One region of the Leclercia sp. G3L genome, then DNA from elsewhere that is predicted to be linked to it. Evidence: predicted binding sites of a transcription regulator. Region 1 holds the regulator's gene; the other holds the start of a gene.
The links. Region 1 encodes LexA, which represses DNA repair genes until DNA is damaged. Its sites were predicted from a motif close to TNCTGTATGTACATACAGNA; they were not measured.
Positions count from the first base shown of each region.

Region 2: a site for LexA is predicted at 1,422-1,441, ahead of LRS40_RS19075 (YebG family protein). Genes of this name have one in related genera too.

Region 1 covers NZ_CP088265.1:880,337-886,050, reverse strand. The annotation lists gene ubiA (4-hydroxybenzoate octaprenyltransferase) at 1-47, shown strand, start outside; gene plsB (glycerol-3-phosphate 1-O-acyltransferase PlsB) at 136-2,556, opposite strand; gene LRS40_RS05605 (diacylglycerol kinase) at 2,712-3,080, shown strand; gene lexA (transcriptional repressor LexA) at 3,190-3,798, shown strand; gene dinF (MATE family efflux transporter DinF) at 3,862-5,181, shown strand; gene LRS40_RS05590 (CsbD family protein) at 5,323-5,532, shown strand; gene zur (zinc uptake transcriptional repressor Zur) at 5,602-5,714, opposite strand, start outside.
Region 2 covers NZ_CP088265.1:3,679,053-3,684,766, reverse strand. The annotation lists gene LRS40_RS19080 (MFS transporter) at 1-1,001, shown strand, start outside; gene LRS40_RS19075 (YebG family protein) at 1,091-1,408, opposite strand; gene LRS40_RS19070 (MFS transporter) at 1,519-2,772, opposite strand; partial or broken gene dapF (diaminopimelate epimerase) at 3,021-3,849, opposite strand; gene grxB (glutaredoxin 2) at 4,009-4,644, opposite strand; gene LRS40_RS19055 (GNAT family N-acetyltransferase) at 4,816-5,364, shown strand; gene LRS40_RS19050 (fimbrial protein) at 5,393-5,714, opposite strand, start outside.

The sequences.
Region 1 (5,714 bases):
TGGGGCTGGTGTTGTTTTTAGGCCTGGCGGCGAGTTACTGGGCATAAAAAAAGCCGGGTGGCGGCTTCGCCTTACCCGGCTTACGATCTGGCAAACCCTGTAGGCCCGGTAAGCGTTAGCGCCACCGGGCGTTTTTTATTCCCCCTGCGTCGCGCTCTCAATCGTTAAGCGCACGTCCGAGGTAATCAGGTCCGCCAGCATCTGGTACACCTTCATCGTCTCTTCCGGCTCGGCATCACCACTGTCACTGATGTAGCCCTCGTCACGCAGCGTCAACACCAGCGAACTGAAGACCGCTTTATCGAAGAACTCCGGCGCGTTGATGCCGTGCAGCATCGACAGACGCTGTGCCAGCGTGCGGCTCTCTTTCTCCAGCGTCCCGCGGTTGATCGACGGGTTGGCGCTCAGCAGCCAGAAGGTAATGGCATAGCGCTGCACGGTTTCGCGTGCGCCCGCCGCCAGCAGCTGCAGCGTGCGTGCCCGGGACGGGTTGATCAGCAGAAGGTCATCTTTCTGCGAAATCAGTCCCTGGTGGGTCAGCTCTTCAATCTGCTTATCCAGCACCTCTGCCAGCTCGTCGTTGTCCCAGCGCAGGAACAGCTCGGCTTTCAGCATCGGGTAGAGGGCGGTGACATGCTCCAGCAGCGCCTGACGGGTGATCTGGCGATGCTGGGTGATGATGGCCGCCATCAGCGACGGCAGCATCAGCATATGCGCAATGTTGTTGCGGTAGTAGGTCATCAGTACCGCCTGCTCGCGCGGCAGAATGATGATATCGCCGATGGTGTCCTTCTCGACCTCAAACTTGTTCATCTGCAGCGCGTGCTCGATCAGCTCGCTGGCGCTGGCGGTCGGTACCGTGGCATCTGCCGCGTACGGCACGTTGCGCATCAGGTTCAGGTAGCAGTCGAGCTGCTCGGTCAGCTGTTCACGGGTGAGCGAGCGCTGGCGAGAGGCCAGCAGAGCGGTACAACACAGGTTCATGGCGTTGGCCGCCCCGGCGTTGTTAATACGTACCATCAGATCGGCGGCTATGGCGTTCACCGTTGGCGTCAGCCAGGCCGGACGCACCGCTTCGATCGGATCGATGGACTCGCGCCACTCCGGCACACGGTGATTGAGATAAGTCATCAACGGCATAGGTTCGCCGAAGTTAACATACCCCTGACCAAGGTTGCGCAGCTTGCTCAGGCCGCGCAGCATCTGCAGCAGGCTCTCTTTCTCTTTGGTGGCGCCGCGCAGCTCTTTGGCGTAAGTACCCACTTCCATCACGTGCTCGTAACCGATGTAAATCGGCACCAGAGTGATTGGACGCGTACCGCCACGCAGCATCGCCTGAATGGTCATCGACAGGGTGCCGGTCTTCGGATCGAGCAGACGCCCGGTACGGGAACGGCCGCCTTCCACGAAATATTCCACAGAGTAGCCGCGGCTGAACAGCTCGCCCAGATACTCACGGAACACGGTAGAGTAGAGCTTATTGCCTTTAAAGGTACGGCGAATGAAGAACGCACCCAGACGGCGGAAGATCGGGCCAGCCGGCCAGAAGTTGAGGTTGATACCCGCAGCGATGTGCGGCGGCACCAGCCCCTGGTGATAGAGCACATACGAGAGCAGCAGGTAGTCCATGTGGCTGCGGTGGCAGGGCACATAAACAATCTCATGGCCGTCGTGGGCCAGCTGGCGCACACGCTCGGCGTTGTGCACGTTGATCCCCTGATAGAGACGGTTCCATGTAAAGCTCAGGATACGGTCGCTAAGGCGGATCATCTCGTAGGAGAAGTTGGCCGCAATCTCTTCCATCAGGGCGATGGCGTTTTGCTGCGCCTTCTCGTGGGAGATTTTTTTGCTGCGCGCTTCGTCTTCGACGGCGCGGGCGATCGCTTTCGAGGCCAGCAGCTTGTTAAACAGATCCTGACGTGCGGGCAGGCGCGGGCCTACCGCGGCCAGACGCTGACGGGCAAAGTGCATGCGCGCCACGCGGGCCAGCTTCTGGGCGATGGTCTTATCCGTACCGTGCTCATCGGCCATGCGGCGCAGTGAGACTGACGGCGAGAAACGGACAAAGCTGTCGCGGCCGAGCCAGTTGACGGCGAAAAATTTCTGCACCCCGTTAAGCATGCGCAACGGCGGATTCTCTTCGCCTTTATCACGCCCCGGACGACGGCCAAACATGACCGATACGGGCACCATCTGCACGTCCAGCAGCGGGTTGCTGCGGTGCAGGTCGAGGTAGTCATGGAACAGCTTGATCGACTCTTCTTTCGGCGTGTACCAGGTGAACACGCGAGGGCCACCGTGGATAAAGATGTAGCGCGGCAGCTGAGTGCCGTCGATCTCCAGCGGCTCCAGCGGATCGGGAAGATCGTGCGCCAGGCATTGGGCGCGCAGCGTCAGCAAGTCGGCCTTCGAGTTATAAGGCAAAACGTACATAATAGGACGCGAGGTATCGAGTCCCAACTCCAGCGTGGGAACCGCCGGAATAGACTTGCTTTTTACCAGGACGCTTAATGGTAAATTAAGTAATTTGTAGTAAATTCGTGGCCAGCCAGACATAAACGATGTAAAGCCTCTGGTTAAAAATGCAATTGCGGCGCAAGGATAACAGAAAGCGCGCAAAATTTCTGTTGTTACCCGTCATACTTCCGGTGGCTGCGCCAGGCGCTTAAACCACCGTTTCTGACGCTATTTTCGAAGAAAGGTTTCTTTTAATGGCCAATAATACCACTGGGTTAACCCGAATCATTAAAGCTGCCGGCTATTCATGGAAAGGCATCCGTGCTGCCTGGATCAATGAAGCCGCATTTCGCCAGGAGGGGGTTGCTGTCGTCGCGGCGATTATTATTGCCTGCTGGCTGGATGTTGATCCCATCACTCGCGTATTACTGATTGGCTCGGTGATGTTGGTGATGATAGTCGAAATTTTGAACAGTGCGATCGAGGCGGTGGTCGACCGTATCGGCACTGACTTTCACGAGCTCTCGGGCCGGGCAAAAGATATGGGTTCTGCCGCGGTGTTGATGGCGATTATCGTTGCGTTGTTTACCTGGGTCACGCTGCTTTGGGGACATTTACGATAAGCCTTCAGAAACCGAACAAGTCTCTGGTTTTTTATGCGGTTTGTGGTTCCAAAATCACCTTTAGCTGTATATACTCACAGCATAACTGTATATACACCCAGGGGGCGGAATGAAAGCGTTAACGACCAGGCAGCAAGAGGTGTTTGATCTCATTCGGGATCATATCGGCCAGACGGGTATGCCGCCGACGCGTGCAGAAATCGCGCAGCGTCTGGGCTTCCGTTCTCCAAATGCCGCCGAAGAGCACCTTAAGGCACTGGCGCGTAAGGGTGTGCTTGAGATTGTCTCCGGAGCGTCTCGCGGTATTCGCCTGCTGGTTGAAGCCGAAGAGGGCCTTCCGCTCGTCGGCCGCGTCGCCGCCGGGGAACCGCTGCTGGCGCAGCAGCACATTGAAGGCCACTATCAGGTCGATCCGGGCATGTTTAAACCGAGCGCAGACTTTCTGCTCCGCGTAAGCGGCATGTCGATGAAAGACATCGGTATTCTGGATGGCGATCTGCTGGCAGTACACAAAACGCAGGACGTGCGTAACGGTCAGGTGGTTGTGGCGCGTATCGATGATGAAGTCACCGTTAAGCGACTGAAAAAGCAGGGCAACACCGTGCAGCTGCTGCCGGAAAACAGCGAGTTTTCCCCGATTGTTGTCGACCTGCGTGAAAATAACTTCTCCATCGAAGGTCTTGCGGTTGGCGTCATCCGCAACGGTGAGTGGTTATAACGCCTTTCTGACAGACTGCGACCCTGTCGCAGTCTGCTTTTCCTGCCTCCGGCGAACATTTTCATGTCTCTCCTGACTGCTTCAGACAAGGCGTTGTGGCGTCTTGCACTTCCCATGATCGTCTCCAATATCAGCGTCCCTCTTCTCGGGCTGGTGGATACGGCTGTCATTGGTCATCTCGATTCGCCCGTCTATCTGGGCGGTGTCGCCATCGGCGCGACGGCAACCAGCTTCCTGTTTATGCTGCTGCTCTTTTTGCGCATGAGTACCACCGGGCTTACTGCCCAGGCCTATGGCGCGAAGGATCCGTTGCGTCTGGCCCGCGCGCTGGTGCAGCCGCTGATCCTGGCCCTCGGTGCCGGTCTGTTGATTGTGCTGTTGCGCACACCGCTCATCGATCTGGCGCTGCATATCGTTGGCGGCAGCGAGGCCGTTCTTCATCAGGCGAGGCGCTTCCTGGAGATCCGCTGGCTCAGCGCCCCGGCATCGCTGGCTAACCTGGTGCTGCTCGGCTGGCTGCTGGGGGTGCAGTATGCCCGGGCGCCGGTGATCCTGCTGGTAGTGGGGAACCTGCTCAACATCGTGCTGGATCTTTGGCTGGTGATGGGCCTGCAGATGAACGTGCAGGGGGCTGCGCTGGCGACCGCTATCGCAGAGTACGCCACCCTGCTGATCGGCTTATGGATGGTCTGGCGGGTGCTGGCCCTGCGCGGTATTTCGCTGGCGCTGCTGAAAGCGAGCTGGCGGGGCAACATCCGCAAACTGCTGGCCCTCAATCGCGACATCATGCTGCGCTCGCTGCTGCTGCAACTCTGTTTCGGGGCGCTGACGGTAATGGGCGCGCGGCTGGGGCCGGAGATTATCGCCGTCAACGCCGTGCTGATGACCCTGCTGACCTTTACCGCCTACGCGCTGGATGGCTTCGCCTACGCGGTTGAGGCCCACTCCGGGCAGGCCTATGGCGCACGGGAAAGCGGCCAGCTGCGGGAAGTGTGGCGGGCGGCCTGCCGTCAGTCCGGCCTGGTGGCGCTCGCCTTCGCGCTCGTTTACGCCCTGGCAGGCGATCGGATCATTGCCCTGCTGACTTCGCTGCCCGAACTACGCGCGCTGGCGAGCCACTATCTTATCTGGCAGGTGGTTTTACCGGTGGTGGGCGTCTGGTGCTATTTGCTGGATGGGATGTTTATCGGCGCAACCCGCGGGGCAGAGATGCGCAACAGCATGGCCGTAGCGGCCGCCGGCTTTGGCCTGACGCTGTTCACCCTGCCGTGGCTGGGTAATCATGGCCTGTGGCTGGCTCTGTGCGTGTTTCTTGCCCTGCGGGGGCTCTCTCTGGCCTGGATCTGGCACCGGCACTGGCGCAACGGCAGCTGGTTTTCATAGCGGCTTCACCCGACTGAATGGTAAAAGATTCCGAATAACAAACCCAACGCCGCAGGCTTATCTATAATTATTATCACGTCCAGCACGAAACGTATTTCAGGACGAACTTAACCTTAACGACCGAACGAAGAGGAATCGATGATGAATAAAGACCAAGTCGGCGGTAACTGGAAGCAATTTAAAGGTAAAGTGAAAGAACAGTGGGGCGACCTGACTGATGACGATATGACCGTCATTGAAGGTAAACGTGACCAGCTGGTGGGTAAAATTCAGGAACGCTATGGTTATGAGAAAGACCAGGCGGAGAAAGAGGTTGGTGACTGGGAAACCCGTAACAACTATCGCTGGTAATTAACCTATACCCGCAGGTACACGGATGTACGCCCAGGGCGACCTTTCAGGTCGCCCCTTTTTTTGCCCTCAGCGCGGCTTTTTCTTCAGCTGGATGGAGTGATCGTGCTGACAATCCTCCTGATGGCGACAGGCTTCCACTTCAACGCAGTTGCGGCACAGGCCGTGTGCTTCAATCACGT
Region 2 (5,714 bases), 2.0 Mb from region 1:
TCAGACGCTTTACCGGGCGCTTGCCCCTGGTAATACTGGATATTCTTCGCGCTGCGCTGCTGGCATTATTGTTAATTTTCCCTTCTTCCGTACAACTTTATCTTTTACCTTTTATCGCTCTGGGAATTGGTATAGGTAATTCCATGTTCGCAATTGGGTTAAACAGCCAGTTGCCCTCTTGGGTAGATGATTCCCGCCGGGTTGCAACGAATGCCTGGTTGACGTCGGCCTCTGCGACAGGTGCTGTGACGGGCAGTATGGTGTCAGGTATATTGCTGGCTACAAACGGTTATGATCTGGTATTCGTCACCAATATTGTCACTTATCTCCTGGCCGGTTTATGTATTCTGCCTTTACGCTTTCTGATTATCCCGGCGGGAGCCGAGATAAAAAATCAGCGTAAAGAGTGGCGTGATCTTTTTAAGGGGCTACGGGCGGCACCGCTGATGGCTGGAATGTTGCTGATAACAATGGCTGATACTCTCGGTAGTGCTGCCCATAACGTCGGCTTTCCAGTCATTTCAGAGCTTCTGACGTCGGCATCTCCAGGCAAAACCATGGGTCTTCTGCTGGCGGTCTGGGCCGGTGGGAAATTTGCAGGTGCAAGATCGTCGAATTATTTTCTGCTTAAGCGAGGGATACCAGCTGAGCGTCTATTTTTTTATGGTGTGGCCTTAATGTCCCTGGGATTTATTTTAACTTTCCAACAAAATACCGTTTCCCTGGCATTATTTTTTATTTTCTTTGCGGGTATTGGAGATGGACTTGCGGATGTGAGTCTGATTTCACGAATTCAAAGTGAAGTTGAATCTTTACGGCTACCTGTTTTTAGTTTGATGACTCTGTTACAGATGACAGGTTTCGGTGTTGGAATGCTGATAGTCGCCCCCTTTTATATCTGGTTAGCCCCCTCGTTGGTCATTATTATTTTTCATGGCATCCCATTACTGACGTTGATCTTCGTATGGCTATACAGCCGACGTGGACACGCCTCACGTTAGACAGGAATTGCCAGCGACACTGAACAATAAAAAGCCGTAAGCAGCTTCCCGCTTACGGCGACAGGATCGGTGATAACCTGTTATGGCAATCAGGCAGCCTTAACTGCTCTGATTTTTTTACTGCCATCTGCATCTGACTCTGCTTTATCTGTTGCAGTTGCGGCATTAAGATCAGGGACCTTGCTGGTACGCAGAATATGCTGCACGGCCTCTTTCTGCTCGGCAAGAAACAGCCCAAGATTCTCAGCCTGCGTTTCATCCATCTGCATTTCGCTTTGCAACAGCCAGTCGGTGAACGCTTCTGCCATGTCGAGCAGTTTGTCGTGAGCGTCAGCCTCTTTCTTACTGGCAAATGTCATTTTCTCTTCACCTTTTCTTACGACAACAAATTTTGTTTCAACAGCCATCATATGCCCCCTATACTGTAATTATATACAGTATAGCAGTTTCGGATGAGTGTTGCAGCCAAAATGTGCTCACGTATGACAGCATGGCGCGACTCCCGGCCGCACGGTTATTATGAATCCTGCAAGCGTGCCAACATCCTGATCCGGCAGGCATAAATAATCGCGCACAACAGCAGACTCAGTAATGCGGTGCAGATAAATACCCCCGCTCCGGTCATGGCCAGCATCACGCCACCGATCAACGGCCCGGCAGCGATCCCTAGCGTCGTCAAGGTCGAGGCCCCCAGATAGGCACCGCGATGCTCTGCCGGTGCCAACTGATCGAGCAGAATGTTCAGGTTCGGCATCAGAATCGCCTCCCCCATGCTGAACACGGCGGTCACCGTCAGCCAGGCCCAAACTTCCGTCGAACGGGTGGCAAACATGCAGAGCTGCGACAAAGCGAAAATTAATCCCCCTATAAGAATGCGTCCCGGCAGGCCGATCTGCGCCAGAAACCGCATAATAAAGCTCTGGAACACCAGCACGGTACAGGCATTGGTAACCAGTATCAGGGTAATCAGCTTAACCGCCGCATTGCTATCCAGTAACATCAGGTACTGGGGTGATACGGCTTCGTAATGGATGAAAACAATGCTGCACAATATGCTGCACAGCAGTACCGCAATGTAGATTCTGTCCCTGGCGATAATTCCCATCACCTGGTGCAGTTTAACCGCCGGCACGTCACCGCCCTGCTGTTCGCCCAGCAGTTTTCCCGCCGGGATAAACAGCAGCACGTAGACAAAAAACGGCAGATAGGTCAGTCCGGTGATCAGAAACGTGCCCTTCTGAGATGTCAGACCAAAGACTAACCCCACCAGCGGGCCAAACACTGCCGCAACGTTGATCAGGTAGTAGCGCATCTGGAGCGCAAGCGCGCGGCGGCGGCGATCGCCCAGCAAATCACTCATGAGTGCACGCACAGGAGGATCAACCCATGCAAAGCAAACGCCGATGATCATCAGGCCGGTAATAAACAGCCCCATCCCGGTAGCCTGCGCCAGCGTGATATAACCCACGGCGGAAAAACCACAGCCCAGCAAAAGAATTATCCGGCGTCCCAGCCGGTCCGAAATCTGCCCGCCATACATACCGAGTACCACCGACAACAGCGCGCTGCTGGTCATCGCCACGCCAATAGCAATCGGCGACATATGATAATTCTGCGTCATGATTACGGCGATAAAGGGCCATGCCATAAAATAGCTGAAGCGGATAACGAAGGTAAAAAAGAGCAGCGCATGAACAGTCGCCGGGAAGGTTTTAAGCGTCTGAAATAGACCCGGTGCCGCACTAACTTCAGCGGCGGGTTTTATCGTCATAAGTCATCCTAATGATTATATTTATTAACATATAAAATCGCTATGCACTATAAGTGACTAAATATTAATATGATTTTTTGACGACAACCGCAACGCAAATGTTAAATAAATGTTTAATTTACCAGCTTATGACGTGAGGGCTATTTGTCGCAGAGAAATATAAGGGAAAGAAGGATTGAGGAGACATAATGCGAAAGTTAATACTAAAATCACCGGCAGCTCGTTGCAGGCTGCCGGTCTGAGAAGCTTTAAAATCTGTTGGCGTCGTCCCCACCAGCAAAACAGTCTTCGTCCAGCATCAGGCTACCTATTTTATGCACCGGGCCACACATGCTGACCTGAAACTCATCACCGAAGGTGATTTGCAGTTGCCCACCCGGCATATTCACGCTGACAGCGTTATCAACCCGACCTAATTTGCGCATGACGCTGGCCGCCGCGCAGCTGCTGCTACCGGATGCCAATACGCAGCGTATTGCGATCAACAACCTCCACCAGCTGAACATTGGTGCGTTTGGGAAACAAGGGATGATTTTCAATCTGCGGCCCTAAACGGTGAACCAGCGCCAGATCGAGCTTATCCACCAGCACAACACAGTGAGGATTGCCCATGGAGACCAGCGAGACCAGAAGGGTTTCGTCCGCCAGCTTCAGGGGATAATTCAGCGCTTCGGGTTGTTCAATCAGGGCCGGCAATGCCGCCGGACTGAAGTTAGCCCGTCCCATCTCCACCGTGATTTGATGGGGATCTTCATGGACCCTGCAATGTACGTCCCCGCCCGCGGTGTGCACTAAAAATGGCGCGTGTCCGACGCGGCTGATATCAAAAAGATAACGGGCATAGATGCGGAGACCGTTACCGCTTTTTTCGGCTTCTGAACCATCGGGATTGATAATTCGCAATGTGGGATCGTGCCGATCGCCACTGTCAACAAGCAGACCGTCAGATCCTAACCCATAGTGGCGATGGCATATGAGACGAACCTGCTCGATGCTCAACTGCTCTGCGACAGAACGATGGCACACCAGGTAATCATTACCGAGTCCGTGATATTTATGGAATAACAAAGAAGTCATGGATTGCGTTCTGAATTTGATTATTTAACAAATACATTACCGTATTTTTCATTCCGCAGGACAAAAAAGTGAACGCTGTTTTCGTTCATGTTCAATAAGCCATTCTTTACGTGCAATCCCTCCCCCGTGCACTATTAAGGGGCCCAGGCCCCCTGATCGTTACAATGCCTTATCGGTAAACAGCGGTACGTTGCAGGATGTGGAAATATGATCCAAATAGCCGCGCAGCGCCTCTGTATACGGAAAACCTTTCACAATCGTCAGCGAATTGAGAACCGGGAAGAGATAAAAATCCGTGATGCTGACAGGATTTCGGGCGCTCATATACGCCTCGATGTTACTGAGCGCCCCGGACAGCGTATCGATGTACGTCTGGCTATTGGCCATTAACGCATCCAAATCGCCAAACGCCTTAATCTCGCGCTGGGTATAGGCTTCTCGCGCGGCTGGCGTGGCGAGTTCTTTAAAATCGGCGCGGGTGAAACGCGGGATCGCAAGGTTAAATACGGCGCGGGTATTCTCTTTGCACCAGGCTTCAATCGCCGGGTCGCATTCCCCTTCAATAACCGGAGCGCCGTCAAGCTGGTCAACGTAATGAACGATATCCATGCTTTCCGGCATGTAGACGCCCTCTTCTTTCTGCAGGATCGGCACCACCTTTCTACCCACCATGCGGGTTGGCGTTTCGGCGTCGCCTTCCATAATCACACCCAGCTCGACAGGCACCTTTTTAAGACCAAAGATCATTCGCGCACGGATACAGAACGGGCAATGCTCATACACATATAGTTTCATGGCACTCTCTTTTCAGAACAGTTCAATAACGGGATGACTCATACCATAGCATCTGGCAAACAGAGTCACGTTTTCCAGCCTAACTTTAGTAGGTTAATGTCAGAAGCCTGCTGGAAATCAACTTCATAATCAGTACAATCCTTGTGACAATATTGTTAATGAGATTTAGATATGAAGTTATTTTCCACCGCGCGTACGGATGTGTTGCTGCTGACTACGGATCTGGCTGACAACCTCCAGCTTTTCCTGCTGGAGAACCGGGCGTATTTCGCGCCCTTTGAGCCATTGCGTAATGAGGACTATTTCACGCTAAACAGTATTACTCAAAGAATTGAAAGTGCGCAGAGCGATTACGACGCGAGAAAATGTCTGCAATTGGTTTTCACTTTAAAAGACGAACATAAGATCATCGGCAGTATCAATTTCACTAACTTCATCTTTGGCGTTTTCCAGGCGTGCTATCTCGGATTCTCGCTCGATCCTGCTTATCAGGGAAAAGGACTAATGCACGAGGCGCTGAAGGCATCGCTGAACTATGTGCAGGCGAATTATGGTTTTCATCGGATTATGGCAAACCATCTTCCTGATAACGCCCGCAGCAGTAAGACTCTGGCCAGGCTCGGGTTTGTGAAGGAGGGATATGCGCACTCCTATCTCAAAATAAACGGGGTCTGGCAGGACCATGTGCTCAATTCACTTATTCTGCCAGAAGTAGAGTGAGTGGCCTCTGTCACTGAAACACGTATCACTAATAATACGTCAGCGTATAAGTCGCCACCGCGTTAACCTCCCCGGCCTCTACGCGGCGTTGCGTCTGGTAATAACGTGCCAGCAGAGGGATCGCATATTGTCCCTCTGCTGCGGTTCCCATATCCATTTCTTTGTGGAACATTACCGGCGCATTCTGGTAAAGCAGCTGAACCCCAATACCGCGCGCCTGATTATGACGGGCATCGTTTTTTAGCACGCCCTTGTCTTTGATGGATGCGGATTCATTACCCTCCAGGCGCAGCTTCACTCCCACAGCGCTATTGCAGTCGAGCTGTAAAGCAAACGGCATATCACCTGCG